Linked DNA regions of Cellvibrio sp. PSBB006. The protein of the gene in region 2 interacts with the protein of the main gene of each other region in a pairwise test. Links are inferred from orthologs where the notes say so. Each region holds a gene or a part of one and is shown on either strand. Other genes may lie near its edges. The genes, in order: glnL, CBR65_RS12815 and CBR65_RS07865.

What was found.
Region 1: the proteins of CBR65_RS12815 (region 2) and glnL interact in binary tests that used the Escherichia coli proteins (3 or more experiments, as listed by UniProt). The link is inferred for Cellvibrio sp. PSBB006 from one-to-one orthologs.
Region 3: the proteins of CBR65_RS12815 (region 2) and CBR65_RS07865 interact in binary tests that used the Escherichia coli proteins (3 or more experiments, as listed by UniProt). The link is inferred for Cellvibrio sp. PSBB006 from one-to-one orthologs.

Annotation. Positions count from the first base shown.
Region 1 is NZ_CP021382.1:2,728,381-2,738,105, forward strand. The notes cover bases 1-2,949. They hold glnL (nitrogen regulation protein NR(II)), read left to right. Parts: upstream 1-912; coding sequence 913-1,986; downstream 1,987-2,949. Other genes in these bases: glnA (type I glutamate--ammonia ligase), read left to right, coding at 1-8; CBR65_RS11405 (DUF4124 domain-containing protein), read left to right, coding at 146-712; glnG (nitrogen regulation protein NR(I)), read left to right, coding at 1,973-2,949. Also shown: more of glnG, read left to right, coding at 2,950-3,391; CBR65_RS11420 (methyl-accepting chemotaxis protein), read left to right, coding at 3,755-5,245; CBR65_RS11425 (methyl-accepting chemotaxis protein), read left to right, coding at 5,516-7,039; CBR65_RS11430 (pectinesterase family protein), read right to left, coding at 7,083-8,183; CBR65_RS11435 (mannitol dehydrogenase family protein), read right to left, coding at 8,263-9,725.
Region 2 is NZ_CP021382.1:3,074,652-3,084,383, forward strand. The notes cover bases 4,466-7,421. They hold CBR65_RS12815 (P-II family nitrogen regulator), read right to left. Parts: upstream 6,135-7,421; coding sequence 5,796-6,134; downstream 4,466-5,795. Other genes in these bases: CBR65_RS12805 (hypothetical protein), read right to left, coding at 4,594-4,896; CBR65_RS12810 (hypothetical protein), read left to right, coding at 5,365-5,709; CBR65_RS12820 (ammonium transporter), read right to left, coding at 6,366-7,421. In the rest of the region: CBR65_RS12780 (UbiA family prenyltransferase), read left to right, coding at 1-289; CBR65_RS12785 (extracellular solute-binding protein), read right to left, coding at 339-1,415; spermidine/putrescine ABC transporter permease PotC, read right to left, coding at 1,417-2,184; spermidine/putrescine ABC transporter permease PotB, read right to left, coding at 2,168-3,037; spermidine/putrescine ABC transporter ATP-binding protein PotA, read right to left, coding at 3,021-4,127; more of CBR65_RS12820, read right to left, coding at 7,422-7,631; CBR65_RS12825 (P-II family nitrogen regulator), read right to left, coding at 7,663-8,001; CBR65_RS12830 (accessory factor UbiK family protein), read left to right, coding at 8,480-8,722; CBR65_RS12835 (YifB family Mg chelatase-like AAA ATPase), read left to right, coding at 8,805-9,732. UniProt on the Escherichia coli protein: P-II indirectly controls the transcription of the glutamine synthetase gene (glnA). P-II prevents NR-II-catalyzed conversion of NR-I to NR-I-phosphate, the transcriptional activator of GlnA. When P-II is uridylylated to P-II-UMP, these events are reversed.
Region 3 is NZ_CP021382.1:1,903,574-1,913,544, forward strand. Bases 220-3,414 are described here. They hold CBR65_RS07865 ([protein-PII] uridylyltransferase), read left to right. Parts: upstream 220-526; coding sequence 527-3,214; downstream 3,215-3,414. Other genes in these bases: map (type I methionyl aminopeptidase), read left to right, coding at 220-523; dapC (succinyldiaminopimelate transaminase), read left to right, coding at 3,336-3,414. Also shown: more of map, read left to right, coding at 1-219; more of dapC, read left to right, coding at 3,415-4,535; nth (endonuclease III), read left to right, coding at 4,532-5,203; CBR65_RS07880 (ArsC family reductase), read left to right, coding at 5,225-5,572; dapD (2,3,4,5-tetrahydropyridine-2,6-dicarboxylate N-succinyltransferase), read left to right, coding at 5,653-6,684; CBR65_RS07890 (YebC/PmpR family DNA-binding transcriptional regulator), read left to right, coding at 6,743-7,444; CBR65_RS07895 (TM2 domain-containing protein), read left to right, coding at 7,519-7,911; CBR65_RS07900 (DUF4340 domain-containing protein), read right to left, coding at 7,967-8,908; CBR65_RS07905 (Gldg family protein), read right to left, coding at 8,919-9,971.

The DNA.
Region 1 (9,725 bases), 350 kb from region 2 along the record:
GCGTGTAAACCTGCCGGCATCACCTGCTCCGGCAGGTGATGCAAGTTGGTTAATGGATTACGTAAGGCCCGTTCAGTCACCTGAACGGGCTTTTTCTTTTGCGGCGGCGGGAGTAATCTTGCTGAAATCGTTTGAGGAAGCACCTATGCCCGTCCGTCCGTTCCTGTGTTTACTCCTTGCTCTTGCCCTGACCGCCAGCGCCAGCGCCAGTGCCAGTGCACAAATCTATAAAACCGTCGACAAGGACGGCAAGGTCATCTACACCGATAAGCCCCGCGGCGATCAACCCGCAGAAGCGGTGGATCTCCCACCCATCAACACCCTGCCACCCGAAAACGCCGACAATTTTCCAGAACCCCGGCAAGATAATCAGCAGGAAGCCATCAACTATCAGGTAAACATCATCAGCCCCCGCGAGAATGTAACTATTCCGCCAGGGCAAAGGGATTTGGGGATCGCTATCACGCTCAACCCGCCCCTGGCCGGTGATCACTGGCTGCTTTACTTTATGAACGGTGAATTGCTGGAAGAGACTCGCGATAGCAACATTGTGGTGCAGGATGTCTTTCGCGGTAGCCACACGCTGGAAGTCGAAGTTATCGATAGCAATGGCAACTCCCTGGGCAAGTCTGCCCCGGTCGTCGTCAATGTCATTCGCCCCACCGTTAAACAGCAAACTGCCCCTACGCCGAAACCCAAGCCCAAGACATAATGCGCCATATGCCCAAGCCCTAAAAGCGGGCAGCACCAACTTGGTGCAAAACCCGCTCACACCAACTAGACTCACCACTGAAAACGCCTAAAAACAAGCACTTCTTAATTTGGTTTGCTTTTTGCATAGGTGATGCACACAGACCAAGCACACGAGCGGGCATGTGCCCAGTGCCAAGGCATTCAGGAGTTAATGAATCGGTGAGCCCTCGCGATCTTCACAAACCGCTGCTCGACAGCCTCAGTACAGCCATTATTCTGGTGGACGGCGATCTGCTCCTGCGCCATATGAATCCGGCTGCCGAAGCCTTACTGTCGATGAGCTGTGAACGCAATATCGGCGAGCCCATCACCTACTTCTTCCACGAATCCAACGAAACCGAAAAACAACTCAAACTCGCCGCCGTTCAGGCTAATCACTACACCAAGCGCCATGCTGAATGGCAGCTGCTCAGCGGTGGCCATATCACCGTGGATTACACGGTGACGCCCTTTGGCGACCACGAAGGCCTGATCATCGAAATCCTGCCAATTGACCGCCTGCTGCGTATCAGCCGCGAGGAGATGCTGGCCTCATCCCACGAGACCACGCGCAACCTGATTCGCGGCATGGCCCATGAGATCAAGAATCCACTGGGCGGTATTCGCGGAGCCGCCCAATTGCTGGCGCGGGAACTGCCGGACAGCGGCTTGCAGGAGTACACCAATATCATCATCGACGAGGCAGATCGCCTGCGTAACCTCGTTGATCGTATGCTCGGCCCCAACCAGCTGCCACAGCACAAGCAACTCAACATCCACGAAGCGCTGGAGCGAGTGGCAACCATCATCCACGCCGAAAGCAACGATGCGGTCAAGATCGTGCGCGATTACGACCCCAGTATTCCGGACATCATGGGCGACAAGGAGCTGCTGATTCAGGCGTTCCTGAACATCGTGCGCAACGCCATGCAGGCATTGCTTGAGGCGGGCATGATCGATGGGGTGATTCGCCTGCGTACCCGCATCCAACGGCAATTCACTATCGGGCGCCGCCATCATCCGCTGGTGTGCCGCGTCGACATCCTGGACAACGGCCCCGGTATTCCCCAGGACATGATCGAAAACATTTTCTACCCCATGATCTCCGGGCGCGCTGAAGGCACCGGACTGGGCTTAACGATTTCGCAACACCTTATCCATCAACACCACGGCCTTATCGAGTGCCAGAGTGAGCCGGGCCAAACCCGTTTCACTCTCTACCTACCAATGGAAGTACAACATGCAGAAGTCTAATCGTGTCTGGATTATTGATGATGATCGCTCCATCCGCTGGGTGCTGGAAAAGGCCCTGCAACAAGCCAACATTGACACGCGGGTATTTGACTCGGGTGACAGTGCGCTGAGCCAACTGAACCGCGAAGTGCCCGATGCCATTATCAGCGACATCCGCATGCCCGGGATGGATGGTCTGGCGCTGCTGACCAATCTGCACTCCAATCATCCGCAGGTGCCGATCATCATCATGACGGCGCATTCGGATCTGGACAGTGCGGTAGCGGCTTATCAGGGTGGCGCTTTTGAGTATCTGCCCAAGCCCTTCGACGTGGATGACGCCGTAGCTGTGACCCAGCGCGCCCTGGCTCATGCCCAGGAACAGAAGAGCGAACACACCAGTGTGGCGAGCATCGATGCCAACACCGAGATCATCGGTGAAGCGCCGGCCATGCAGGAAGTTTTCCGTGCAATCGGTCGCTTGTCCCAATCCAACATCACCGTATTGATCAATGGCCAGTCCGGTACCGGTAAAGAGCTGGTGGCACGCGCTCTGCACCGCCACAGCCCGCGCCGCAACGGTCCGTTCATTGCGCTGAACATGGCCGCGATCCCTAAAGATCTGATGGAATCCGAGTTGTTTGGCCATGAGAAAGGCGCCTTTACCGGAGCTGCCTCGCAACGCCAGGGGCGGTTTGAGCAAGCTAACGGCGGCTCGCTGTTTCTCGACGAAATTGGCGATATGCCGGCGGAAACCCAGACCCGTTTACTGCGCGTGCTGGCCGATGGCGAGTTCTACCGCGTTGGTGGTCATACGCCGATCAAGGTGGATGTGCGCATCATCGCCGCCACCCACCAGAACCTCGAACATCTGGTGGCGGAGAACCGCTTCCGTGAAGACTTGTTCCATCGTCTGAACGTGATCCGGATTCATATCCCCAAGCTCGCCAATCGCCGCGAGGATATTCCCAAGCTGGCGCGCTTCTTCCTGCATAAAGCCGCTACCGAATTGAATGTGGACCCGAAAGTGTTGCTGCCGGAAACCGAAGAGTTTTTCTGTTCCCTGCAATGGCCAGGCAACGTGCGCCAATTGGAGAATACCTGCCGCTGGATTACCGTGATGGCATCCGGCCGGGAAGTGCATATTGAAGACTTACCGCCGGAACTGCTGGACCATAAAGAAGGCAGCACACCGGCGGACGATTGGGAAAAAGCCTTACGCCACTGGGCCGATCAGGCTTTGGCACGCGGTCACCACCAGTTGCTCAGCGAAGCGGTACCAACCTTTGAGCGCGCACTGATTGAAACCGCACTCAAATACACCGCCGGGCGCAAACGCGACGCTGCCAATCTGCTCGGCTGGGGCCGCAATACCCTGACCCGCAAACTGAAAGACCTGGGCATGTCCGGCGGTACCGAAGAATAACGTTTCCTCCGTAGGTCGGATTAGCCGCCAGGCGTAATCCGACAGTTTCTCGCCGAAGTATCGTGCATCTCTTCGTAGGAATAACGCGTCGGATTAAGCCTTGCGGCTAATCCGACCTACGGGATTTGTCGCTGTTAACAACATTCCTCATCCTAAACTTTATCTTCCAAACACTTGGTTATAACCCTTAATGTTTTATTGACTATGCCGTTAACCCAACTAGGCTAATCAATAACGACAGTGGTTTTCGCGCACCCGGAAACATTCTTATAAACCACCGCACGGGATTGTTTTTGTCTGCCTTATCCCGGCCCGCCAGACCTCGGCGGACACCTGAATAATAAAAAATCGGAGTATGAAAAGATGGTTGAACGTTCTCTGCTCACCAAATTGATGGGCTGGCTGAGCGCCGCCATGGTTTTGATTGCCATGATCGTGGCCTTTGCCAACTACCGCATTGCCGCCAACGAACTACAGGAAAAATTTACCCACGACAGCCAGACCATGATCGAGTTGACTAACTCCTCCTTACTGGAAGCCGTGTTCGCCTATGATTTCCAGCAGATTGAAGCCATTGCCAAATCCCTGGTCAATACCTCGCTCATCACTGGCATCAACATTGTGGATCATCGTGGCAAAGCACTGGCCACAGCCCAGGATGCCCAGCTCGGCGACGGCCAGGTTCCCCACACCGCCATTCCGATTGTGTACAACGGCAGCAATATCGGCAGCTACGACATTACTTTCTCCACCCATGAAGTCGACCAGGTACTGAGCAGCCAGGTTAAGAACAATATTTTGGTCGTGGTTTTGCTGCTGTTGGCAAGTCTGGGGACAGTGTACGTGCTGACCCGCCGACTGGTGCTGGCACCGGTAGCCGAAGTGACCCAATCCCTCGCCTCCATCGCTGACGGCGGCGGCGATTTGACCCGCCGTTTGTCCACCGCCCGACGCGATGAAATTGCCGCATTGGCCCACAACTTTAATCGCGTGATGGAACATATCGCCGACATCATCCGCAACGTGGTGCAGGTCAATGACAAAGTGCGCGACCACGTCCGCGATATGGCCGCTGCCACTGACAGCACCGTCACCTCCACCGGCCAACAGTTAAAAGAAATTGAATTGGTTGCCACCGCCGTGGAAGAACTGTCGGCCTCAGCCACCGAAATCGCCAAGCACGCCGGCGATACCGCTGAGCGAACCAACGCCACCAGCATCCTGGCCGATGAAGGACACCAGGTAGTCAATCTGTCACTCAATAACGTCAACAGCCTCACCAACCAGATTGATGCAACAGCGAAGAAAATTCAGATATTGAAAGAAAACAGTGTGAATATCGGCTCTGTGATGGAAGTGATTCGTACCATCGCCGAACAAACCAACCTGCTCGCTCTCAACGCCGCCATTGAAGCCGCGCGCGCCGGCGAACAAGGGCGCGGATTTGCGGTGGTCGCTGACGAAGTTCGCTCCCTCGCGCAAAAAACCCGCGACTCCACCGAAGAAATTGAATCGATCATTGTGCAATTGCAACGCGCGGCAGACGAAGCCCATCAATCCATGAACACCAGCACCGCCTCCGCACGCGAAACCATCGACACCGCCGCACGCGTCGGTGAAGCGCTCGATAAAATTCGCGCGAATATCACCGTGATCAACGACATGAACCACCAGATTGCCACCGCCTCACATCAACAAAGTTCAGTCGCGGATGAGGTGAGCAAAAATATTTCTGCGATCCACAACTTGTCCGGCAAAGTCTCGCAAAACGCCAATGTCGTCAGCGCCAGCGCCGGACACCTCACCCAGGAAAGCAGTGAGCTCAAAGAGCAGATAGACAACTTCAAGATTTAAAACCAGCCAGAGCCTTGCTTGGGCGATATTGCGTTGCAATATCGCTTTTTTATATCTCCTTTTCTTCATTTAAACTGTTTCCAAAGCAAATTCGTTTTAAGAAACTAAACTTTTCACAGAAAAAAATAAAAACCTATGCACATTATTTATAAAGACATATAAATATTGCTTTAATTTTGCTCACCCCAAAAACATCAACTAAAGTTATCCATACCTGAACAGGATCTATCTTCACGGTACTCTCATCGTTAGTTAAACAGGACTTTAAGCATGACATCGCTCACCACGCTCGATGGGCTACGCAAAAGCCGAGCTTTGCGCGCCGACAAGATGTTCCTCCTGACCATCATCCTGGAATTCACCTACGCCCTTGCACTTGCCCCCTGGTTTGACACCTGGAAAGCGGCATTCATCGTCGGTATACCATTGGTAATTATTGCCGTGATGATTTACACCGTGCGACCTGCCACCCGATTAAGCTCCGTCGTGTTGGCTAGCATTGCGATGCTATTCGTCACCCTGCACATTCATCAGGCACACGGCTTGATAGAAATGCATTTCGGGGTTTTTGTTGTGCTGGCATTTATCGCGGTATACCGCGACTGGTTACCACTGGTGATCACCGCTGCGTTAGTTGCGGTGCATCATCTGGTGTTCTGTTATCTGCAACATTCCGATATGGGTGTGTGGTTATTTCGCGATATGACTGATCATTGGTTGCGCGTCTTTATCCACGCCGGCTATGTGATTGCAGAGACAGCATTCCTGATTTTCTTTACGCGCAATGCCCGTCGCGAAGTTGAAGTCGGTGATGTGCTAATGGTCACCACACAAAAGATGATGCGCGACGAAGATACCATTGATTTTCGCATCCAGATCGAAAGCTCCTGCACCGAATTACAACAGTTTTCCCGCTTGCTTTGCTGCCTGAAAAAATTGCTGTTTCAGGTCAATAAAGTATCCGATGAATTGCAATCCTCCGCGCAGGAATTGGATGTAAAACGCGAACAGTTACACCAGGACAGCGAAACCATTCAAATGGATATTCACAGCCTCGCCGAATCCGTCACCACCCTGTCGCGCGCCGTGCATGACATCGCCGACAACGCGGCTGCAGCGGCCAGCGCGGTGGAAGATGCCTATAAAGATGAACGTTCGTTACGCATGGTGGTGAAATCCAGCCATGATATTAATGAGTACCTGACACTGGCGTCAGACAAGATGAGCAACCTGAATCAGGCTTGCCACACGATTGATAAAGTCGTTAGCGTGATTACCGGTATTGCAGAACAAACCAATTTACTCGCGCTTAATGCTGCTATCGAAGCGGCCCGCGCTGGTGAAGATGGGCGTGGTTTTGCGGTGGTCGCCGAAGAAGTTCGCGCCTTGGCAGGTCGCACCCAACAATCCACCGGCGAGATTTTCGGCTTGGTGCAAACGCTGCAAAAAGGCTCGGAAGAAACACTGGACATCATGAAAAATTGCCAACGCATCGCCCGGGAGACGGAAGCAAACAGCATAGACGTAGCGCAATCGCTGGATACGCTTAAGGCATCCTTGTTGTCGATCAATCAACTCAACCAATCCATCGCCCAGGCAACACAAGAGCAGGATCAGGTGAGCCAGCAGATGAGTGCCAATGCCGCCACGGTAGAACAACGCAATTCGCAGATGCAAGCGCAGGTGTCAGCATTAAGCAATCTGTCTAATATTTTGATCCAGCATCAAGCGCTGCTAAACCAACAACTGCGCAATGTGGTGCTGGATTCGTCGGCGGAATTGGCGAAGAGTTAATGAATAAAAATTGGGAGCGCACCCTGGCGCTCCGGTTTTACTGTTACGGCGTCTGCCAATCTCCCATTATATTTTCCCAGGTGTAGACTTTCACTTCTGTTGCGGTTAACTGGCGACGCTTGTCGTTTTTATGTGCGCCCGGTCCATCACTTTGATACTCGAAGAAACGCGCATCCTCCGGCATAAACGGTTCCTTGCCACCGTCGCGAGTCGTGCCACCCATCCAATACCAGCCATCGCGGGTAATGTGCGCATCCATTTTTGTATCGATAAACACGGCTTTTCCGATAGCTTTGGGGTCAGCATAGCGACCGTCAGGAAAATCTGTTGTGGGATGCCAGGGCCGCCCGAGTGGCGTAGAGTTATCCGGTACACCCGGCTCACGAGTCAATGTGCAGCGAATAAATGTTAACCCGAATTCATCCACAATCTGCGTTGACGGGGCCGTGACATAAGCGTGGGGAATACTGTCGCGCCCGCGGATTCGGGTGATGATCTCCGAGTCCGTGAACAACGCATTACCGGCGCCGAAGATAAAATCCACATTGCCGGCAATAATATTCTGATCAAACCAGGACCGCCCGGCATCGACGAACAAGGTATCCTGATAGCCGAGCAGTTTTACCTTGCGCACCAGCACACGATCACTACCTTTATCCAGATGTAATGCCACAGCCTGACTGTGGCGAATTTTTTGTGGGTCGTCATTTTCCAATGCATCATTCGCGACGAAATCAAAGGTATTTTCGATCGTTAACTGGTGAAACTGCACATCCGTCGCACGCACAATTATCGTACCTGAGCCGCGGGTTCCCCAGGTTTTTCCCGGCTCTGAAACCTGGCCGGAATAGGCATCAAAATATAAGCGGGTCTTATCCATACCCGCACCAATCAGTTGGATATTGGGTTTGTTGATAACTATTTTCTCGTAATAATTGCCGGGCTGGATAAACACCTTATAAGGCAAGGTTGATTCCATGGGCGCAGCATCAAGCGCTGCCTGAACACTGGCAAAATGCTTCAGCTTGCCAGCCAATACTGCATCATGGGTGACCACAGCGTCGTAAGGTAAATCGGGATGGTGAGCACAAGCCAATAATTGCATCGCCAACAACAGCCACAGTAAATTTTTTATACTTTTCATTTGCTTTCTCCACAAATAAAAACGGCGACACCTGTATAGGCGCCGCCGTTAAGATGTCGTTACATCAGTGATAACCCGCTCAAGCGAAGTAATGCTTGATCGTTGCCAACACACCTTTCTCATAAAAGCGCGTTAACCAGAGTGCGGTTGTTTCGATAAAACGCGTATCCTTAGCCAGATCAGTACCGAACACTTGCGACAACGACGTAACCGCCTTAACCATGGCCAATGGATTACCCGCATTGTCATCGCATAGCTGACGTAAGGTTTTCGCCAGGGGATCGGAGACTTCAATAGCATTGCCTTGTTCATCCACACCAGACACGTAACGAATCCAGGCCGCTACCGCCAGACAAATAATATCAATATGTCCATTACCGGCTAACTGTTCGCGCAGGGTTTCCAACAAGCGTTGGGGCAGTTTCTGCGAACCGTCCATCGCGATTTGCCAGGTGCGATGCTTAAGTGCTTTATTGAAAAAACGATCGCGCAATTGCTGTTTGTAGAATTCAATATCAAAACCATCCGGTGCGGTGACCGTCTCACCGGCCTCGCGCGCCATGTACAACTTGATCATGTTAACGAACGCCGGCTCACTCATAACTTCGCTGATATAGCTGAAACCGGACAAATAACCTGTGTAAGCCAGTGTGGAATGGGAACCATTAAGCAGGCGCAATTTTATTTTTTCAAAAACATGCACATCGTCAACCAACTGCACACCGACTTTTTCCCATTGCGGGCGACCATCAGAAAACTTGTCCTCAACCACCCATTGGGTAAAGGGTTCTGCAACCACCATACCTTCATCACGCAAGCCCAGGCGCGCTTCAATTTCGTGACGATCATCATCCGTGGTTGCAGGCACAATTCTATCAATCATAGTGCAAGGGAAGGCGGTATTGGCTTTAATCCAGTCGGCCAATTCCGCTGAGATCTGCGCAGCAAATTGCCAGACGACTTTCGCCAGAACCTCACCATTATTCGGCAGGTTGTCACAACTTAATGCCGTAAAACTTTTATGGCCTGCCTGAAAACGTTGTTGCAAGGCCGCTACCAGATAACCAATCGCTGACACCGGACGATCCAGATTAGCGAGGTCGTGAATAACATCCGGGTGCGCCAGATTCAGGTCACCGGTAGCCGGATCATGGCAGTAACCTTTTTCAGTAATGGTGAGCGATACGATGCGAATGGCTGGATCAGACATCAAGGCAACCAAAGCAGCGGGATCTTCCGGTCCAACCAGGGTTTTTAACACCGCGCCAATCAGTTGCAATTTTTCACCGTCACCCGAACGCTCTACCAGTGTGTAGAGATTATCCTGCGGCGCCAATTGTTCACGCACATTTGCGGAGCGTAAGCTGCAACCGACAATTCCCCAGTCGCCACCCAATTGATTTAACACGGCCTCGGTGTAATAGGCTTGATGCGCACGGTGAAACGCACCTATGCCGAGATGCACGATGCCTGGTTTAAGTGCCGCACGATCATAGCGGGGTAACTGTACATCGGAAGGTAATTGCCCGGTGTTGCCTGAAT
Region 2 (9,732 bases):
ATTGGTTTTTGTGGTAACGGCACGTGCTCTGGCGGGTGATTGGTTTGTGGTGATCTGGATTGCTGGTGGGCTGCAGTTTATTTATACATTACTAGTGACGGTAGTCGCACGTTATGAACATCGGCGTCAACAGAATTACAGCATCCCGTTGATCCCATTAATGATTGCCGGCATGGCCATCCTGGATGGGTTGGTTCTCGCAGTTCTGGTAAATCCCTGGTGGATTTTCGTCGGCCTCTTGGCCGCCGCCATGACTCGATTCGGGCAGAAATATGTGAGAGGGGATTGAATAAATAAAAACGCCAGAAGTAATTGCTTCTGGCGTTTTTTTGGAGAGCTTATTGACCGGCTTTTAACATCTGCCAGTATTTTTCATACACCAGCACCGTATCGCCCAGATCCTGATGGAAACTGCCGCGATCGATATCGGCCTTATCGGGAAATACAATCTTGTTATTGCGCAGCTCTTCATCCAGTAACGCAATGGCAGGAATATTCGGCGCCGCGTAACCCAATTCCTCGATCGCCGCTTTACCGCTCTCTGCACGCAACATAAAGTCGATAAATTTGTGCGCATTCTCTACATTAGCTGCGCCCTTGGGAATCACAAAACTGTCGACCCACAATACCGCACCCTCTTCCGGATAAATGTAAGTCAGGTTCGGTAATTCTTCCTGGGCCATATAGGCTTCACCATTCCAGATCGCACCAATGCTCACTTCACCTTTAATCAAGGGTGATTTCGGCGAGTCGGAGTTGATCATCTTGATGCTCGGCCACAGCTCTTTTAATTTTTCGTAAGCTGCACGAATTTCTTCTTCGTTGGTGGTGTTATTTTCAAAACCCGCTACACGCAACCCCACGTAAAAATTATCGCGCACATCGTCCATCACCATCAGTTTGCCGGCGTATTCTGGTTTCCACAGGTCAGCCCATTTGGTGATCTGGCTCGCGTCTACTTCATCACCGTTGACGGCAATGGAGGTGCTGCCCCACAAGTAAGGCACGCTGTAACTGTTGTCCGGATCGTAAGGCTTGTTCAACAGGGAGGGGTCGAGGTTGGCGTAATTGCTGAGTAATTCTTTGTTGATCGGTTGAATCAAACCTTCTTTGCGCATCTTCTCCACGTAGAAGGTGGAGGGAACCGCAAGGTCGTAACCCTTGCCGTCCAATAATTTCAGTTTGGAATACATGGCTTCATTACTTTCGTAAGTCGCGTATTCCACTTGAATGCCGGTTTCTTTGGTGAAAGCCTGCAATACATCTTCAGGGATATATTCGGTCCAGTTGTAGATGACGACTTTTTCGTCGGACTTTGGTGCTGCATCAGCCGTGCTGGCCTCGCTGTCGGATTTATCGCTACAACCGCTGAGTATCCAGGCTACGGCGATGGCAAATGCCCACATTTTTTTCATCTTAGCGTTCCTCACGTAAAAGAAGTTGGGAAATGATGACCAATACCAGGGACACAACCAACAGGAGTGTCGAGATGGCATTTACCTCCGGTGAAACACCGACGCGCACCATGGAATATACCTTGAGCGGTAATATTTCATAGCCGGGGCCGGTGACAAATGCGCTCACAATAACGTCATCTAATGACAGCGTGAAGCTTAATAACCATCCTGATGCCACGGCGGGAACAGCCAGCGGCAGAATAATTTTCCAGAAGATGCGGCTTTCGGAAGCACCGAGATCGCGCGCCGCTTCCAGCATCTTGACATCAAAGCCGCGTAAACGCGAATACACGGCAATAATCACAAAGGGCAAACAAAAGGTGATGTGCGCTAACAGCAACGAAATAAAACCTAATTCAATCCCGATAGCGATAAAGATAATCAGCAGCGAAATCGCCATCACAATATCCGGCGTCAGCATACTGATAAACACCATGGATGATAAAGCTGCTTTACCACGGAATTGATAGCGATAAAGTGCCACCGCACCCAGGGTGCCAATGATGGTGGCGACAGTGGCTGCCACAACGGCAATGGTCAATGAATGCGTGGCAGCGGTCATTAAACTCTCATTGCCCAGTAATCGTTCATACCATTTCAGGGTAAAGCCCTGCCAACTGGTGCCGTAACGCGACCCGTTGAACGAGTTCACCACCAACACACCAATCGGCAGATAGATAAAAAATAAAATCAGGCCCAAATAGCCGAATCTAAAAGTCCGAGTCATTGATGCCTCCCTGACGACTAACGAACTTCGCCGCGCGGAAATACAACCACAGCATGAAGCCGAGCAAGACAATCAACAACACACTCAGGGCCGAACCAAACGGCCAGTCGCGCGTATTGAGGAATTGGGTTTTGATGACGTTGCCGAGCAATAAATTTTTCCCGCCGAGCAGGTCTGAAATGTAGAACATGCCCATTGCCGGTAATAGCACCATCAGGCAGCCGGCCACGATGCCGGGTGAGGTTAAAGGCACGGTAATACGCCAGAAACGATGGAAAGCACCTGCACCCAAATCCTTCGCCGCGTGCAATAGACGCACGTCGAGTTTTTCCAGCGCAGAGAATAACGGCAGCACCATAAAAGGCAGCAGGATGTAACTCAGCCCGAGTACCACCGCAAATTTGGTGTACAGGAGTTGTAGCGGCTTTTCAATCAAACCCAGGCCCAGCAACAGGTTATTGATCAACCCTTTGTTACCGAGGATAAATTGCAGCGCGTAGGTTCTCACCAGAGAGTTGGTCCAGAACGGCAGGATGACCAGAAACAACAGAATCGGTTGCCAACGCTTCGGTAGTTGCGCGATGCACATGGCAAAGGGATAACCTATCAACAGGCACACCACCATCGCCAGCAATGACATGCCCAGCGAATCCAGCAGCACCTGCAGATAGAGGATATCCAGGGTGCGAACGTAGTTCTCCACGTTGAGTGGCAAGGCGACTGTGTCGACGGTATCGCGGGTCAGGACGCTGGTAATCAATACCAGCACATTGGGCATGAAGACAAACAGCACCAGCCAAACCGTGATAAGGCCGATGGCCCAAAAACGAAACTGATTAATGTGATGCTTCATAGGGCAACACCACTTCCCAACCCGGCACCCATTTCACGGCGACGCTTTGGTTCAGACTGTAATCGAAAGACGGATCATCTTCGTCAAAAAATTCGCTGGTCATCAGCTCTGCGCCGGATGGCAAACGAATAATCGAGTCGAGGGTTTTACCTTTGTAGTTACGCTCAACAATCTTGCCTGTCAGTGTCTGGCTGGTGTGCGCATCTTCCAGATACTCCACGCGCAGATCTTCCGGACGCAACAATACATTTACCTTGTCACCCACCTTGAAGCTGTGCTCCGCGTGCAGCGTCCACTGCATACCTTCCACTTTGACTTCGTATTCATGGTTGCCGTCGACGGCAATGATTTCGCCATCCAGTTGATTGATCTCACCAATAAATTTCGCCACAAATAAATTGGCGGGTTGTTCGTAAATTTCGCGCGGCGTGCCCAACTGTTGTACCTTGCCTTTATGCATGACAACCACGCGATCCGACATCGACAAGGCTTCTTCCTGGTCGTGGGTAACGTACACAAAGGTGATACCTAATTTGCGTTGCAGGCGTTTCAATTCCACTTGCATCTGTTGACGCAGCTTGTAATCCAGTGCGCTGAGGGATTCATCGAGGAGCAGTAACTTCGGTCGATTCACCACCGCCCGCGCAATGGCGACGCGTTGTTGCTGACCACCGGACAACTGATTCGGTTTACGCTGGGCAAAATCGCCCAGACGAACCATCTCCAGCGCTTCTATCACACGCGGCCTGATGTCCGCTTTCGGCACCTTGCTCATCTTCAACCCGAAGGCGACGTTGTCGAACACCGTCATATGCGGGAACAGTGCGTAGCTCTGGAACACCGTGTTAACCGGGCGTTTTTCCGCCGGGATGTTACTGATCTCCTGGCCTGCCAGATGGATTTCACCGACGTCTGCATCTTCCAGACCGGCGATCATGCGCAACACGGTGGTTTTACCGCAGCCCGACGGCCCCAACAGAGTAAAGAACTCACCATCGAAGATCGTCAAATCAAAATTATCCAGCACGCGGTTGTCGCCATAGGTTTTCGACAACTGTTTTAGTATCAGCAGGGGACGCGGTTCATTCACCGTGACAGTGCTCCTCTTATGTAACGTGTTTGCCGTTAGGGTCGTAGCCGTGAATCAGTTACTCACGACGGTCAGCCACTGTAAAGCGGATAACCCAGAGAAACAAACGGCCAGCCGAGAGGAGTTGACCGGGGACGGTCAGGGACTCGTTGCTGGGCGCGGATGCCGCTGGTTTACTCACGAAATTTTTACCGTCTCTTGCGTAGCTGTTCGCTGGTAAACCTTGCAACGATTTAAGGATGCGGGACACTGGCCATAGGCAAAAGACGGCACATTTTACTCATAGCCCCCCCTAAAAATCCAGCGTCCCTCCGCGCAAAAATCACACAATGGCAGGCGCGCCCCGGTTAGCCGGACAACCGGGATCAAAGGCGGAATATCGATTGAAAAAGGGGCGCGATAAAAACAACTTGGCCCCGCTATTCGCGAGGCCAAAGCATGACAGTTCCTATGCAGGTGCTCGCCATTAAATGGGGCGGCCACCATAATCCGGGCTGGGTTTTTTTGGTGGATCTGAAGTTACATTGGGCGGAACTTCACTGATCTTGCCGCCGCGCGCTAAAAACGCTGCAACCTGATCATCGATTTCATCGCGTATACGCTGACGGGAAGCGATACTGAAATCTTCGATGACTTCAACACTGGCAGCCTTGCTACTGGATGAAAAACTGGCTTCATCACTATCAAGGGCATCAACGTCCTCATCATCCTCTTCGTCCTCGATGGGCTCATCAACATCTTCATCGTTAAGGGGTTCATCAGTAGCCATATTGTCACCTGGAATCTCGAACTGTTGGAGGCACGAAGCCATACCGGTTTTTCGGCTGGTCGTTCGCTTCGCCTAATTTATAGCGCAGGCCTGTTTAAACGTCATGCGAAGTGGCTGCTTTTTTTTAGGCTTTTTTTATCTTACCTATCAAAAAGTGGAAATAATTTGGTTATTAACCACCCACAAGCCGCTCTTCTCGGCCGGCATCTCTCGTCCCGCCAGCGCACATAGCGCAGCGGGAGCAACAAAAAATGAGTGAATTGTGTACATGACGTTTCAGCCACAGGGACAAAGACAGGAAACCGGAATATTTTTTCCCCAAGCTGCGTATAATTTGCGGCAGGTTACACAACAGTGTGGGGATTATGTCAGGCAGTTCTTCTTACACCTGTGGTATTGAGACGTTTGATCCGCAAGGCCGGACCGTTATATCCATGCACGGGTCGACTCATTTTTCGGGCTATTCTAATGAATGTGAAACCGCTATTGAAATACTTTCCTGAAATTCATCACCTACCCCAGGACGCCCAGCTTCGCTTGCTGCAAAGCGCTCACGAGCAGGCGTTTGTTGCACAGAATAAATTGCGCATCTGGCGCAATAACCTGATGAGTTTTGTTGTGTTAATTCTGGCTTGTGTCGTCGTGATTGCCGTTATCGGTCCCTGGCTGAGCTTGCAGGCCAGCACCACCGGCGTGCTGCTGATGCTGATCGTTTTCCCGGTATTTTTATTTGTGCAGCAGCGCCGCTACCTGGCGAGCTTACGCCCCCTGGTGCGTCAACTTGCACATCAAAACCTTGATAAGCAGACATAAAAAAGCAGCGCACCCAGAGGGAAACGCTGCCGGAGACATCCGTGACAAAAAAGCCGTCGCAATGACGGCTTTTATTTTTTGAGACCTTAAATCGCGTCCGGTCCGGTTTCGCCGGTACGGATACGAATAATTTCTTCGAGCGGTGTGATAAAGATTTTACCGTCACCAATCTTGCCGGTCTGCGCCGCTTTGGTAATGGCTTCGACCGCCTGTTCAACCATGGAATCATCCACTGCCAACTCGATCTTCACCTTCGGTAAAAAATCAACTACGTATTCCGCACCGCGGTAGAGTTCAGTGTGGCCTTTCTGGCGGCCGAACCCTTTGACTTCTGTCACGGTCATGCCTTGTACGCCGACCTCTGACAGTGCGGTACGCACGTCGTCAAGTTTGAATGGTTTTACTACAGCAGTAATCAGTTTCATTGTGGGTTCCTTTGCTTGTCTCGCTTGTCTCTTGCCTGCTTATCGCCTGGCTTTTTTATTCATCTGATTGGCCACAGCCGTTGGGCTGAGAACCCGTAAACGTCAGTGAAGTTCCGTTACGATACACGCAACGCCTGTGAAAATCATCTGTCCACCAGGAGCAAGTTTACTGCAAGATTACGGCTTTGCTATCCATCGCCCGATATTTACCGGGCGATGGGCCAGAGAGTCTTACTTGTGCGTAAACTCAGGATAGGCTTCCATACCACACTCAGCGATATCCACACCTTCGAACTCTTCTTCTTCGGATACACGGATACCGATAACCAGCTTGATGATGAACCAGACAACGAAGCTGGCAATAAATACCCATGCAAAGATAACCGCAGCACCGATAAGTTGACCCAGGAAGGTGGTGCCTTCAGAGGTGAAGGGTACAACGAGCAATCCGAACAGACCAACTACGCCATGCACCGAAATGGCACCTACCGGGTCGTCGATCTTCAGCTTGTCCAACCCGATGATCGAGAAGACAACAATGATGCCCGCAACGATTCCGATTATGGTTGCAGCCATAGCGCTGGGCGAGTCAGGGCTCGCAGTGATAGCAACAAGGCCAGCCAAAGCACCATTCAGGGCCATGGTTAAATCTGCTTTGCCAAACAGGATACGAGCAACCATCAAAGCACCAACCAGACCGCCGGCAGCTGCTGCGTTGGTATTCAGGAACACCATCGCCACAGCGTTGGCATTTCCGATATCGCCAAGTTTCAATACGGAGCCACCATTGAAGCCGAACCAGCCCATCCACAGGATGAAAGTTCCCAAGGTAGCCAGGGGCAGGTTAGCACCGGTGATCGCGTGCACTTCGCCGTTGGGGCCGTATTTGCCTTTTCGAGCTCCCAAAAGGATTACACCTGCCAATGCCGCCGTGGCGCCAGCGAGGTGAACGATTCCCGAGCCCGCGAAGTCCTTGAAGCCAAACTGGTCATCGAGGTTCAAGCCGAATTTGCCTTCCGCACCCCAGGTCCAGGAGCCTTCCATCGGATAGATGAAGCCGGTCATGACCACAGCGAACAGCAGGAATGCCCAGAGCTTCATGCGCTCAGCTACTGCACCAGATACGATTGACATGGCGGTAGCTACGAAGACCACCTGAAAGAAGAAGTCAGATGCGGAAGAGTAGATCGCGCCACCGGTGAAACCGCCCTCTCGCTCGGCGAACTCGCCAAGCTTGGCAGTTACATCAACCTCCTGAATACCGGTCAGGAAGACATCGCCACCGTACATGATCGCGTAACCACACACCATGTACATGATGCACGCTATCGCATACAGCGCGACGTTTTTAGTCAAAATTTCAGTGGTGTTCTTGGCGCGTACCAAGCCTGATTCCAACATAGCGAAGCCAGCGGCCATCCACATAACCAGTGCGCCGCACACCAGGAAGTAAAAGGTGTCCATGGCGTACTGAAGATGATAAATATTCTCTTCCATTGCTCATTCCCCGATCTTAAAGTTGTTAAATTTAAAGTGCTTGTTCGCCTGTTTCGCCGGTACGTATGCGCACGACCTGCTCCAGGGTTGATACAAAGATTTTGCCGTCGCCGATTTTGCTGCTGTTCGCGGCTTTGGTGATTGCTTCCACCACCGAGTCCAGCTCCGTTTCGGAAACGGCAATCTCAATCTTGGTCTTGGGCAGGAAATCGACCACGTATTCTGCGCCGCGATAGAGTTCTGAATGCCCTTTTTGCCGACCAAAACCTTTTACTTCGGTTACCGTCATACCGTGCACGCCGATGTCGGACAGCGCTTCGCGCACCACATCGAGCTTGAACGGTTTGATAATCGCTGTTACCAGTTTCATCGATCTGCTCCTAAAAAAATCCCACACTGACGTGCGGGAAACACCGGAAATACATGACCCGGTTGCCAATCGACAGCGGCGATCAGTGCCGTACCAAACACAGATACTGTGTTTATTGCCCTTCTGGTGTCTCCGTCTGGCGTCGATTTACACCGCAACGCGAGGTGTTGTGGTAAAGGCAACAGCCAATACCATTAACTGTGTCTTCAAATGGAACTTTGCATAGAGCAGGCCAATACAAAAAAAACCTTGTATTTCAATTAGATGAGGATATATACGTGCCAGACGACAGGAATAATGAAGGAATTGCGATTTTGCTCGCACCGTTTTTGTGCTTTCGCAATATCACTGCGCACCGATTTCGGGCAGTAGGAAAATTCAGGCGTGTTAATCCGCTGTTATGACCTCGACTCGCCTAAGACAGAGAGGAAAACACGGAGTAGACTGCACAACTTTGAGTAGCAACCGAGGCTTGATGATGATTACCGACTTCGCCCAGCGCCTGTTACAGGAGTTACAGAAAAATCTGCCCCAGATTTCCGCACTCTTACCCAAACGCGAACTCCACCTTGCCCTCCAATCGGCCCTGAGTCGGCTGGATCTGGTCACACGAGAGGAGTTCGATGCACAACAAGCTGTCCTGGCACGTACACGCGAGAAGCTGGAACAGTTGGAGGAAACTCTGGCAAGCCTCGAAGCCAGGGCAAGCGACAAACCATAGTGCGCCGAGCTGAGCCATTTCATTCGCTAGCCGGTTTGTTTATAGTGCACAGCTCTTTTGTTCGACATCGCAAGGAATGCCTATGTCACTGGCTATTGTTTATTCACGCGCAAAGCTCGGTGTCAGCGCCCCGCTGGTCACTGTAGAAGTTCATCTATCCAATGGCCTGCCAAGCCTTTCCATCGTCGGGTTACCGGAAACGGCGGTCAAGGAAAGCAAAGACCGGGTGCGCAGTGCCATCCTGAACAGCCATCTCGAATTTCCCGCACGCCGCATTACCGTCAACCTGGCGCCTGCAGATTTGCCAAAAGAAGGTGGCCGCTACGACCTGGCGATCGCCCTTGGTATTCTCGCCGCCTCCGGGCAAATCCCCAAAGAAAGTCTGGCAGAGTATGAATTTCTCGGTGAATTGGCACTCTCTGGCGAACTGCGCCCGATTAATGCTGCTTTACCTGCCGCCCTCGCCAGCGGGGATGTCCAACGTCGCCTGATCCTGCCCACACATAATGCAACTGAAGCCGCACTCAGTAACACAACTCGCGTTTACGGCAGTGATAACCTGCTTCAGGTCTGCGCGCACCTGCATCAGCGGGAATTTTTATTTCAAGCCGAGGCAGCGGTAGCCGCCGATAACGATGATTATCTGGATTTGAGCGATGTAAAAGGACAAGCGCAGGCAAAACGCGCGTTGGAGATAGCTGCCAGCGGTGGACACAATTTGCTGCTTTACGGTCCACCGGGCACCGGGAAAACCATGCTGGCCAGTCGTCTGCCGGGGATATTGCCGGCACTGGATGAACGGGAGATGCTGGATGTTGCGGCAGTTTATTCCGCCGCACCTTCCGTCACATCACAGACGGGCACCCACGCTTGGCGAAAACGGCCGTTTCGCGCGCCGCACCATACTGCGTCAGCGATTGCTCTGGTAGGCGGCGGTCCCAACCCGCGGCCCGGTGAAATTTCTCTGGCCCATCGCGGCGTCCTGTTTCTGGATGAGTTGCCGGAATTTC
Region 3 (9,971 bases), 1.2 Mb from region 2 along the record:
GGATAAGAAAGTGCTCAAGAACGGCGACATCATCAATATCGATGTCACGGTGATTTACGACGGTTACCACGGCGACACCAGCGCCATGTATTTCGTGGGTACACCAGCCTCCCATGCGGAGCGTCTGGTTAAGGTGACCCAGGAATGTATGTACAAAGCAATCGAGATCGTAAAACCCGGTTGCACACTGGGTGATATCGGCCATGTGATTCAGCAGCACGCGGAAGGCAATTATTACTCGGTTGTGCGCGAATATTGCGGTCATGGTATTGGCAAGGTTTTCCATGAAGAACCACAGATTCTGCATTACGGTCGCCCGGGCACCGGGATGGCGTTGCGCGAGGGCATGTGTTTCACCATCGAGCCGATGATCAATGCCGGCAAACCACATACCAAGTTAAAAAGTGACGGTTGGACCGTGGAAACCAAAGACGGGCGCCTCTCCGCCCAATGGGAACATACCATGGTGGTAACCAAAGACGGTGTTGAAGTACTGACGGCACGCACAGGAGAAGTTTTTTAAATCATGCTGAACCCTTCGGTGCCCTATTTCGAAAGACCGCTGTTCTTTTTTGATCAAAGTCGCTTTCGTCGCGCCCTGAGTGAAAAACCGATTATCACGGTTTTCAAGGATGCGCTGGCAGCAGCCAATGGGCAATTCAACGCGCGTTTCTGTGAAGGCGAAGACATACGCACACTGGTGTATGAACGCGCGCTGTTTATCGATTGCATCCTGCATTACGCCTGGTATCAGTTCGAATGGCCCGAAGGAATCAGCCTGGAAGCCGTTGGTGGTTACGGTCGCGGCGAACTTCATCCGTTTTCCGATATCGACCTGCTGATCCTGCACACCGCTGCTGTACTGCCCGCCTACAAAGATAATATCGAACGCTTTCTTACGCTGCTTTGGGATATCGGTCTGGAGATTGGCCACAGCGTCCGCACTGTCAAGCAATGCGTAGAGATCGCCCGCAGTGATATTACCGTTGCGACCAATATCATGGAGTCGCGCACGCTGGTTGGCGACGAAAGGCTGCGCCAGGAATTGCAACAACTCACATCGCCTGATCAACTTTGGCCTGCTGATGAATTTTTCCGCGCAAAGTGGGATGAACAGATCCAACGGCATCAAAAATATAACGATACCGAATACAACCTTGAACCCAACATCAAAAATGCTCCCGGTGGTTTGCGCGATATCCAGGTCATTTGCTGGGTAGCCAAACGCTACTATCAGGTCCGCACGTTGCGCCAACTGCACGGCCAGAATTTTTTCACTGAAGAAGAGTTTTCCATGCTCTATAGCGGCGAGGAATTTCTCTGGCGAGTGCGCTACGGTTTGCACATGGTAGCCAAACGGGCTGAAGAACGTTTGCTGTTTGATCACCAACGCGAGCTGGCCAAGCTATTTGGCTACGCTGACAACAGCGAGAACCTCGCGGTCGAACAGTTCATGCACAAGTACTACCGCACAGTACTCGCATTGCGCGAATTGAATGACGTGCTACTGCAATATTTGCAGGAAGTGATCTTGAATAAAGATGTTGCGCATCATGTCATTCCGCTTAACGAGCGTTTTCAGATTCGCGATAACTATATCGAGGCAATTCATAACACGGTTTTTGAGGATCGGCCTTCAGCGTTGCTGGAGATCTTTGTACTGATGGCGCAACGCCCTGAAATCGAAGGCGTTCATGCATCCACGATTCGATTGTTACGCGAAAATCGCTATCTTATCGACGAACAATATCGTCGCGACCCTAAAAATACCCAGCTTTTTATGAAGCTGTTGCAACAATCCGCCGGCTTGGTAGAACAACTGAAACGCATGACGCGTTACGGCATCCTGGGTTTGTATTTACCGGAATTTGGCCGCGTAACCGGCCAGATGCAACACGACTTATTTCATATCTACACAGTAGATGCGCACACGCTCAAAGTCGTGCAGAACATGTGTAACTTCCTGCTGCCATCGGCGAAAGAAGATTTCCCTGTCGCCGCCCATGTGGTTAATCGTTTACCCAAACTGGAACTACTCTACGTCTCGGGGCTGTATCACGACATTGCCAAGGGCCGTGGCGGCGATCACTCTACACTGGGTGCGGTAGATGCTGAAGAGTTCTGTCAGCGACACGGTATTTCACCACGCGAAACCCGCTTGGTCTGTTGGTTGGTGGAACAGCATTTATTGATGTCGGCCGTTGCGCAAAAGCAGGATATTTCCGACCCGGAGATCATCCACAATTTCGCCCTGCGCGTCGGCGATCAGTTACACCTGGATTATCTCTATTGCTTAACCGTGGCCGACATTAACGGCACCAATAAAGAATTATGGAACACCTGGCGGGCAAGTTTACTGCGGCAGTTGTATCTGGATACCCGCCGTGCGTTGCGTCGCGGGCTGGAAAACAATATTGATAAACAGGATCTAATTGAAGAAACCCAGCAGGCCGCCATCCGCAAACTGGAACGCAAAGGCATCAATGCAGAACGCGCCTGGCAAATCTGGGGCGACATGGGCGAAGAATATTTCCTGCGCGAAAGCTTCCAGGATATCGCCTGGCACACCGCCGCCGTAGCAGACCAGCAAGATGATGCACCGCTGATCCTGATCAAGAAAACCACCAATAAGGAATTGGCGGGAGCAACACAGATTTTCGTGCGCAGCAAAGAGCGCAAAAATGTCTTTGTGGCCGTCGCATCGGCGCTCGATCAACAAAATCTTTCCATTCAGGACGCGCGCATCTACAACTCCAAGTCGGGTTACACCATCGATACTTTTTTTGTGCTCAACCAGAACGGTGAACCATTAGGTAGCAATCCGACCGTATTGAAAAATATTCACAAGGCGCTACAGGATGAATTGCGCCTGGCGGACAATTATTCCGAAGTGATTACCCGCCGCACGCCGCGCCGCTTGAAATATTTTTCCATGCCTACGCGCACCTCGTTGAGCAACGACATGATCAGCGGCTATACCATGTTGGAAGTCATCAGCCCGGATCGACCCGGCTTGCTCGCCTGTATCGGCCGCATTTTCTTGCAATTTGATGTGCAGTTGCAAAATGCCAAGATCGCCACCCTTGGCGAGCGCGTGGAAGATATTTTCTTTATCTCGGACAACCAGGGGCTTCCGCTCAGCGACCCCGATATGTGCGAACGTTTGCAGCGGGAAATTTGCGAACAATTGGACCGGCGCGTTACCAGCCAATAATGAATGAAGCGCGTAGGTCGGATTAGCCGCAAGGCGTAATCTGACATTATCATTGAACAGTAAACCCGTCGGATTACGCCTGCGGCTAATCCGACCTACAAACGTATGTGAAGTTTTGACAATGAACCCGGATTTGCAACAACTCCATCCCTACCCTTTTGAAAAATTGGCTGCGCTGAAAGCAGCGGTATCTGCACCGGCACATTTGACTCACATTGCCTTGTCTATCGGCGAGCCCAAACACGAACCACCAAGGTTTGTCTTACAGACCCTCGTCGATAACCTTGCCGCATTATCCCAATATCCCACCACCAAAGGGTTGCCGGAATTGCGTCAGGCAATCGCTACCTGGGCGACGCAGCGTTTCCACTTAAAACCAGGCAGCTTTGATGCAGAGAGGCATGTCTTGCCGGTTAACGGCACGCGCGAAGCCTTGTTCGCGTTTGCACAAGCATTGGTTGATCGCGGGCAGTCTGCGCCGCTGGTGGTGAGCCCGAATCCCTTTTACCAAATTTATGAGGGAGCTGCGATTCTTTCCGGGGCTGAGCCTTTTTTTCTCAATTGCACACCGCAGAATCATTTTATTCCGGACTTTGATGCAGTAGATCCGGATGTATGGCGCCGCTGTCAGGTGTTATTTATCTGTTCACCCGGCAACCCCACCGGCGCGGTGATGAGCAGCGCGCAGTTAAAAAAACTGATTGCTCTGGCGGATCAGTATGATTTTGTCATCGCGTCCGATGAGTGCTATTCCGAATTATATTTTGATGAGCAACAGCCTCCCGCGGGTTTGCTGCAAGCCTGTGCCGAGTTAGGCCGCCACGACTTTGCACGCTGCGTGGTATTCCACAGCTTGTCCAAGCGCTCTAACCTGCCCGGCTTACGCTCAGGGTTTGTCGGGGGCGATGCGGATATCCTGAAAAAATTTCTGCTGTATCGCACTTATCACGGCTGTGCCATGCCAGTTCCTACCCAATTGGCCAGTGTGGCGGCCTGGAAAGATGAAGAACATGTGCGTGCTAACCGCACCGCGTATCGTCAAAAATTTGAAGCGGTGCTGGATATTCTTGAGGGGGCGCTCGATGTCAGCATGCCCGATGCCAGTTTTTATCTCTGGCCTAAAACACCTATTCGCGGTGAAGATTTCGCGCAACAGTTGTTTGCACAGCAAAACGTGACCGTGCTACCGGGCAGCTATCTGGCACGCATGTGTGATGGCTTAAATCCCGGTGAAGATTACGTTCGGATGGCCCTTGTTGCGCCTTTGACGGAATGTATCGAAGCGGCTCAGCGTATCAAGGCATTTGTTAACAGCTTATGACCAGCGAAAAAAATTTAACCAAACAAGAGCGGGTAGCTTTTATCCTGCAACGCTTACAGACGCTTTACCCGGCGCCGCCGATTCCCTTGCAGCATAAAGATCCTTACACCCTGTTGGTTGCGGTGCTGCTCTCGGCACAATGCACAGACGAACGGGTCAATCAGGTTACCCCGGCACTGTGGCAACTTGCTGACAATCCCTTTGACATGGCCAAGGTGCCGGTAGAAAAAATTCAGGCAGTAATCCGGCCCTGCGGTTTATCGCCGCAAAAATCCAAAGCGATTTCATTACTGTCGCAGATTCTGATAAATGAACACGCCGGACAGGTACCGGAAGATTGGGATGCGTTGGAACGCTTGCCCGGTGTGGGCCACAAAACGGCCAGCGTCGTGATGAGCCAGGCATTCGGGCACCCGGCTTTTCCGGTGGATACACATATTCATCGCCTAGCCCAGCGCTGGGGCTTGACCAACGGCAAAAGCGTAGTGCAAACGGAAAAAGATTTAAAGCGTTTGTTTCCCAAAGAAACCTGGAACGCATTGCATCTGCAGATCATTTATTACGGTCGCGAGCACTGTAGCGCGCGAACCTGCGACGGCACTGTGTGCGATATTTGTCGCACCTGCTATCCCAATCGTAAGAAACCGAAGATTGTATTAAAAGCCTGATTTTTGAAAAGAGCATTGGTTATGACGATTACCCTTTACGGCATCAAGAATTGTGACACGGTCAAGAAGGCGCGAGACTGGTTGGCAACACAGCACATCGATTATCGCTTTCACGACTTTCGCGTTGATGGCCTGACCGAAAGTCAGGTTAAGCGGTGGATAAATGATATTGGTCTGGATACATTGGTGAACAAACGCAGCACCACCTGGAAGGAGCTGGATGAGGCGACAAAATCCAGTTTTGATGCACAAACCGCCGTGGCGGTGATTGTTAAAAATCCTACCTTGATCAAGCGGCCATTGCTGGATACCGGCAAGCAACAACAGGTAGGTTTTAAGGCGGCGGATTATGCGCGCGTATTTGGTTAATTGGAGAATATGTCGGATTACGCCGCGTTGCGGCTAATTCGACACAAAAGAATTTTTACTCGCAAGCAATAGGAAAGACTATGACAACTCTTTACTGCCTCGGACTCGGTGTCGGCACCCACAATACCAAAGGTGAATGGCTTGAAATTTTTTACGCGCAGCCTCTGCTGAACCCCTCGGCCAATACCGTTGATGCCATTACCAAAACCCTGAACTACACCGGTGGCAACCACGCGATCAACATCACACCGGCGCAAGCTGCCGAATTGGCCGATGCACTGGCGGACGCTGGCGACGACATCCAGTCCGCTGTTGCGCGCACGCTTAGCAAAAGTCAAAGACCCTTGATTGTGACACTGTTGGAAAGTGATGCCGGTCCAGTTTCCGTGCCGGAAGCCTATCTGAAATTGCATTTGTTATCGCACCGCCTGGTTAAACCTCACGGCACGAATTTGAATGGCGTCTTCGGCGTATTGCCCAACGTGGCCTGGACCAACCAGGGCGCTGTTGATCTTGCAGAATTACCGGAGCGCCAATTACAGGCTCGCATCAATGGCGAATTATTGGAAGTGGCCTGCGTCGATAAATTTCCCAAGATGACCAACTATGTCGTACCGAAAGGTGTGCGTATTGCCCACACCGCGCGCGTGCGTTTGGGTGCGTATCTCGGTGAAGGCACCACCATCATGCACGAAGGTTTTGTGAACTTTAATGCGGGCACCGAAGGCCCGGCAATGATTGAAGGACGCATCTCTGCCGGTGTGTTTGTCGGTGCCGGTTCTGATTTGGGTGGCGGCAGCTCAACCATGGGCACACTGTCCGGCGGCGGGAACATTGTCATTTCTGTGGGCAAGGAATCCCTGATCGGTGCTAATGCCGGTATCGGCATTCCGTTAGGTGATCGCTGCAAAGTGGAATCCGGTTTGTATATCACTGCCGGCACCAAGGTGATTGTGTTGGATGATACTGGCGCTGAGGTAAAGACGGTAAAAGCACGTGAATTGGCCAATGAATCTGATCTGGTTTTCCGGCGCAATTCCATTACCGGGCGTGTGGAAGTGGTTACCAATAAAAGTGCATTGCAGTTAAATTCGGCGTTGCATAGTAATTAAATTCAATGTCGGATTACGCCGCGTTGCGGCTAATCCGACCTACTATCGGGAGAAAAATATGGGCGCTCAGTGGAAAGCAAAACACCGCGAAGCAGCGGCGAATGCCAAGGGTAAATTGTTTACCAAACTGACCAAGGAAATCATGATTGCGGCTCGCAATGGTGCGGACCCCGATATGAATCCCCGTTTGCGTTTGGCGGTAGAGCAAGCCAAAAAAGCGTCAATGACACGCGAGACATTAGAACGCGCCATCAAAAAGGGCTCAGGCCAATTAGATGGCGCTGTGAATTACGAAAAAGTTACCTACGAAGGTTTTGCTCCGCATCAGGTGCCGGTAATTGTTGAATGTTTGACGGATAACGTGAATCGCACTATTTCGAGCATGCGCGTGCTGTTTCGCAAAGGGCAATTGGGTTCCTCGGGTTCGGTATCCTGGGATTTTGACCACGTCGGATTAATCGAAGCATCACCGGCAAACGCGGATGCTGATCCGGAATTGGCCGCCATCGAAGCCGGAGCACAGGATTTTGAAACTGACGATGACGGCACGACCTTGTTTATTACTGACACCACGGATCTCGATCTGGTGTGCCGCGCGTTACCTGCGCAAGGTTTTACTGTCGAGTCAGCCAAGCTGGGTTATCGCCCGAAGAATCCTGTCAGCTTGAGCGGTGAGGCCCTAGAGGAAGTAGAACATTTTCTTGCGGCCATTGATGACGATGATGATGTGCAGGAAGTGTATGTTGGTTTGACGGATTAAAAGGGATTGTCGGGTTACGCGGCGTTGCCGCTAACCTGACCTACGGACATTCATTATTTGAGGGCGGCTAAACGGTGCAAAAGATATCTACGCATTCAGTTTTAATTGGTTATATCACCTGGATTATGGGATTCATGGGTGCGCACCGGTTTTATTTCGGCAAACCGCTCACCGGTACCTTGTGGTTTTTTACTTTCGGCCTGCTGGGTATTGGTTGGTTAATTGATATTTTCCTGGTTCCCTCCATGGCCAGAGAAGCCGACACACGTTTTCGTCCCGGTCCGATTGATTACTCCGTCGCCTGGATCTTGTTGGCTTTTCTTGGGCTGTTTGGTGTCCACCGGATGTATCTGGGTAAGTGGATTACCGGTTTGATTTATCTCTTCACACTGGGTTTATTTGGTTTGGGTTGGCTTTATGATTTATGGACCTTGAACGGCCAGATAGACGAGCGCAATCGCGAATAATAAGTAGGTCGGATTAGGCGCTCGCGCCTAATCCGACCTACGAAACAACGTTAAATTAGCCGTTGGTTTTCTCCTTGTCTGCGTCTGCTTTTTGCTCTTCAGCTTTCACCGCTAACTGCGGCTGACGTATCTGGGTAATACGGTCATAGTCGAATTGGCTGAGCGTAAACACCTGGCTTTGATCATTGCGCTTCACGAAGTAGTCGCCCTCAGATTTCAGAAACTCGTATTGCAGTTCGCCGGTATCCGTGCTTACTGAGATAACCACCGGTTCGCCCTTCGGCTGTTGTTCGGCAACATCGACAATGCGCAAATTACTTAACGCATTCGCCAGCTCCTGCGCTTTTTGCGCATCGACTTTCACGTTTTCTGTATCTATTGCTTCGGTTGCGCTGCCAGCCAAATTCCATTGATCCTCGGTTTTTTGTAACTCGTAATCCGGCCCTTTAATATTTTTTAAATCCTTGGCACCGAGCAATGTTTTATCCAGCCATTCAGTGTCCGCAACTGGCATATCAAAAGTGTTCAGGTTTACAGCGTAGATTTCATTGTCATCCGGCCGACGCACATGCACCTTGCGGAAACCGGGCGAGGTTCCCAGGAGTACCTCACCCATCTTTTTATCCCCGGCGAAGACTTCAACACGACGCTGAAATTTTTCCTCATCGACTTCGAAGCGTTCATGACTCGACGCCGTAGTGGCGACGGGCCAGCGGACCTTAGCATCCTTGAGTTTGTTTAACAGCTCCGGGACTTTTTGATCAACCGCCGGCAAGTTATGTAATGCCGGCAATTGCCATTGATCACCGGATTTCTGCAAAATCACGCTGCTATCTGCATCCGCGATAACCAATTTATCAATCGCGGCAGGTTCAAAACTTAACAAAGGCTCATTGGTTGCATCAGGAGTGGCTTGCTCCTTGTACCAGAACAAACTACCGGCCAGAACCACCTGCACCGCTAATAGTCCCGCCAACCAGCTATGATATTTTTTCATGGTGTGCTCCCTAGTGTGCGAGTAATTGTTGATAGCCTTTTTGACGCGACCGGTTTATCTGATAGCGAACACCCACCACTATCAATAAAGCCAACAACGCCAGGCCATAATTCAGATACTCCCAGAACAACTGTGTACCATGTTCCAGCGTTGGCAAAGTGCGATTGAAATTGCCACGCGAGCGAATGCTGAGTAGGCCCGCATCTTCCAGAGACCAATCAACGGTGTTGGCAAATAATTGCAGGCTATTCAGGTATTCGCCGCCTCCGGCAGCACCCGCCATTTGCAACAACTGGTCCGTCAGGAAATCGTTGGAGCTGAACAGGATGATACGAGCAGATTCTGGTGAACGCTCAATAACCCCCGATACAGTGGTTGCCGCGTCGGTTTCATTTGCTTCGGTATTATCTTCGTCAGCCTGTGCAAGCAGAGGCGAGGATTTACCGGCAAAATACGAATCAAATCGACCAGTGGTGATCACGCCTAACAGATGGGATTTCTGTTCGCCCTCCGGTGCAAAACGACTCATAGTGCCACCATCAATTCGCGGCATCACTTGAGTTAAACTGGACAGCCAAGCCTCGTCAGAGGAGCGCAGCAACTCAATCACTTCACGCGCGCTTTGCTTCTCCTGATCAACAACAATCGGCGAAGCCCAGGCCATGGTTGTCTGTGGCAAGTTAGCGGTAATCGGATTATCCTGATTCAAACCCGCTCCACGGACATCAACAAAGTAGGGATAATCCAGCATACGAATTTCCTGCACACTGAAGCCACCGACATTGCGTGTGACCGGGACCGGGAAGGGCACATTTTGCGAGTCCATAACCAATTGGTTTTCTATTTGCAGACCGTGATGATTGAGCCATTCCTGCAATCCGCTGGTTTGCGGTTGCACGCTCAAGCTGCGATTGGAGACGCTGGCAGAATATGGCGACGTGGCTGCGATAACCGTACCACCCTGCATCAGAAATTGGTCCACAGCGAAGAGCTGCTTTTCATCCAGATTTTTCGGCGCCGCCAGCACCAGAATATCGGCTTGCCCCGATACACTGCCATCACT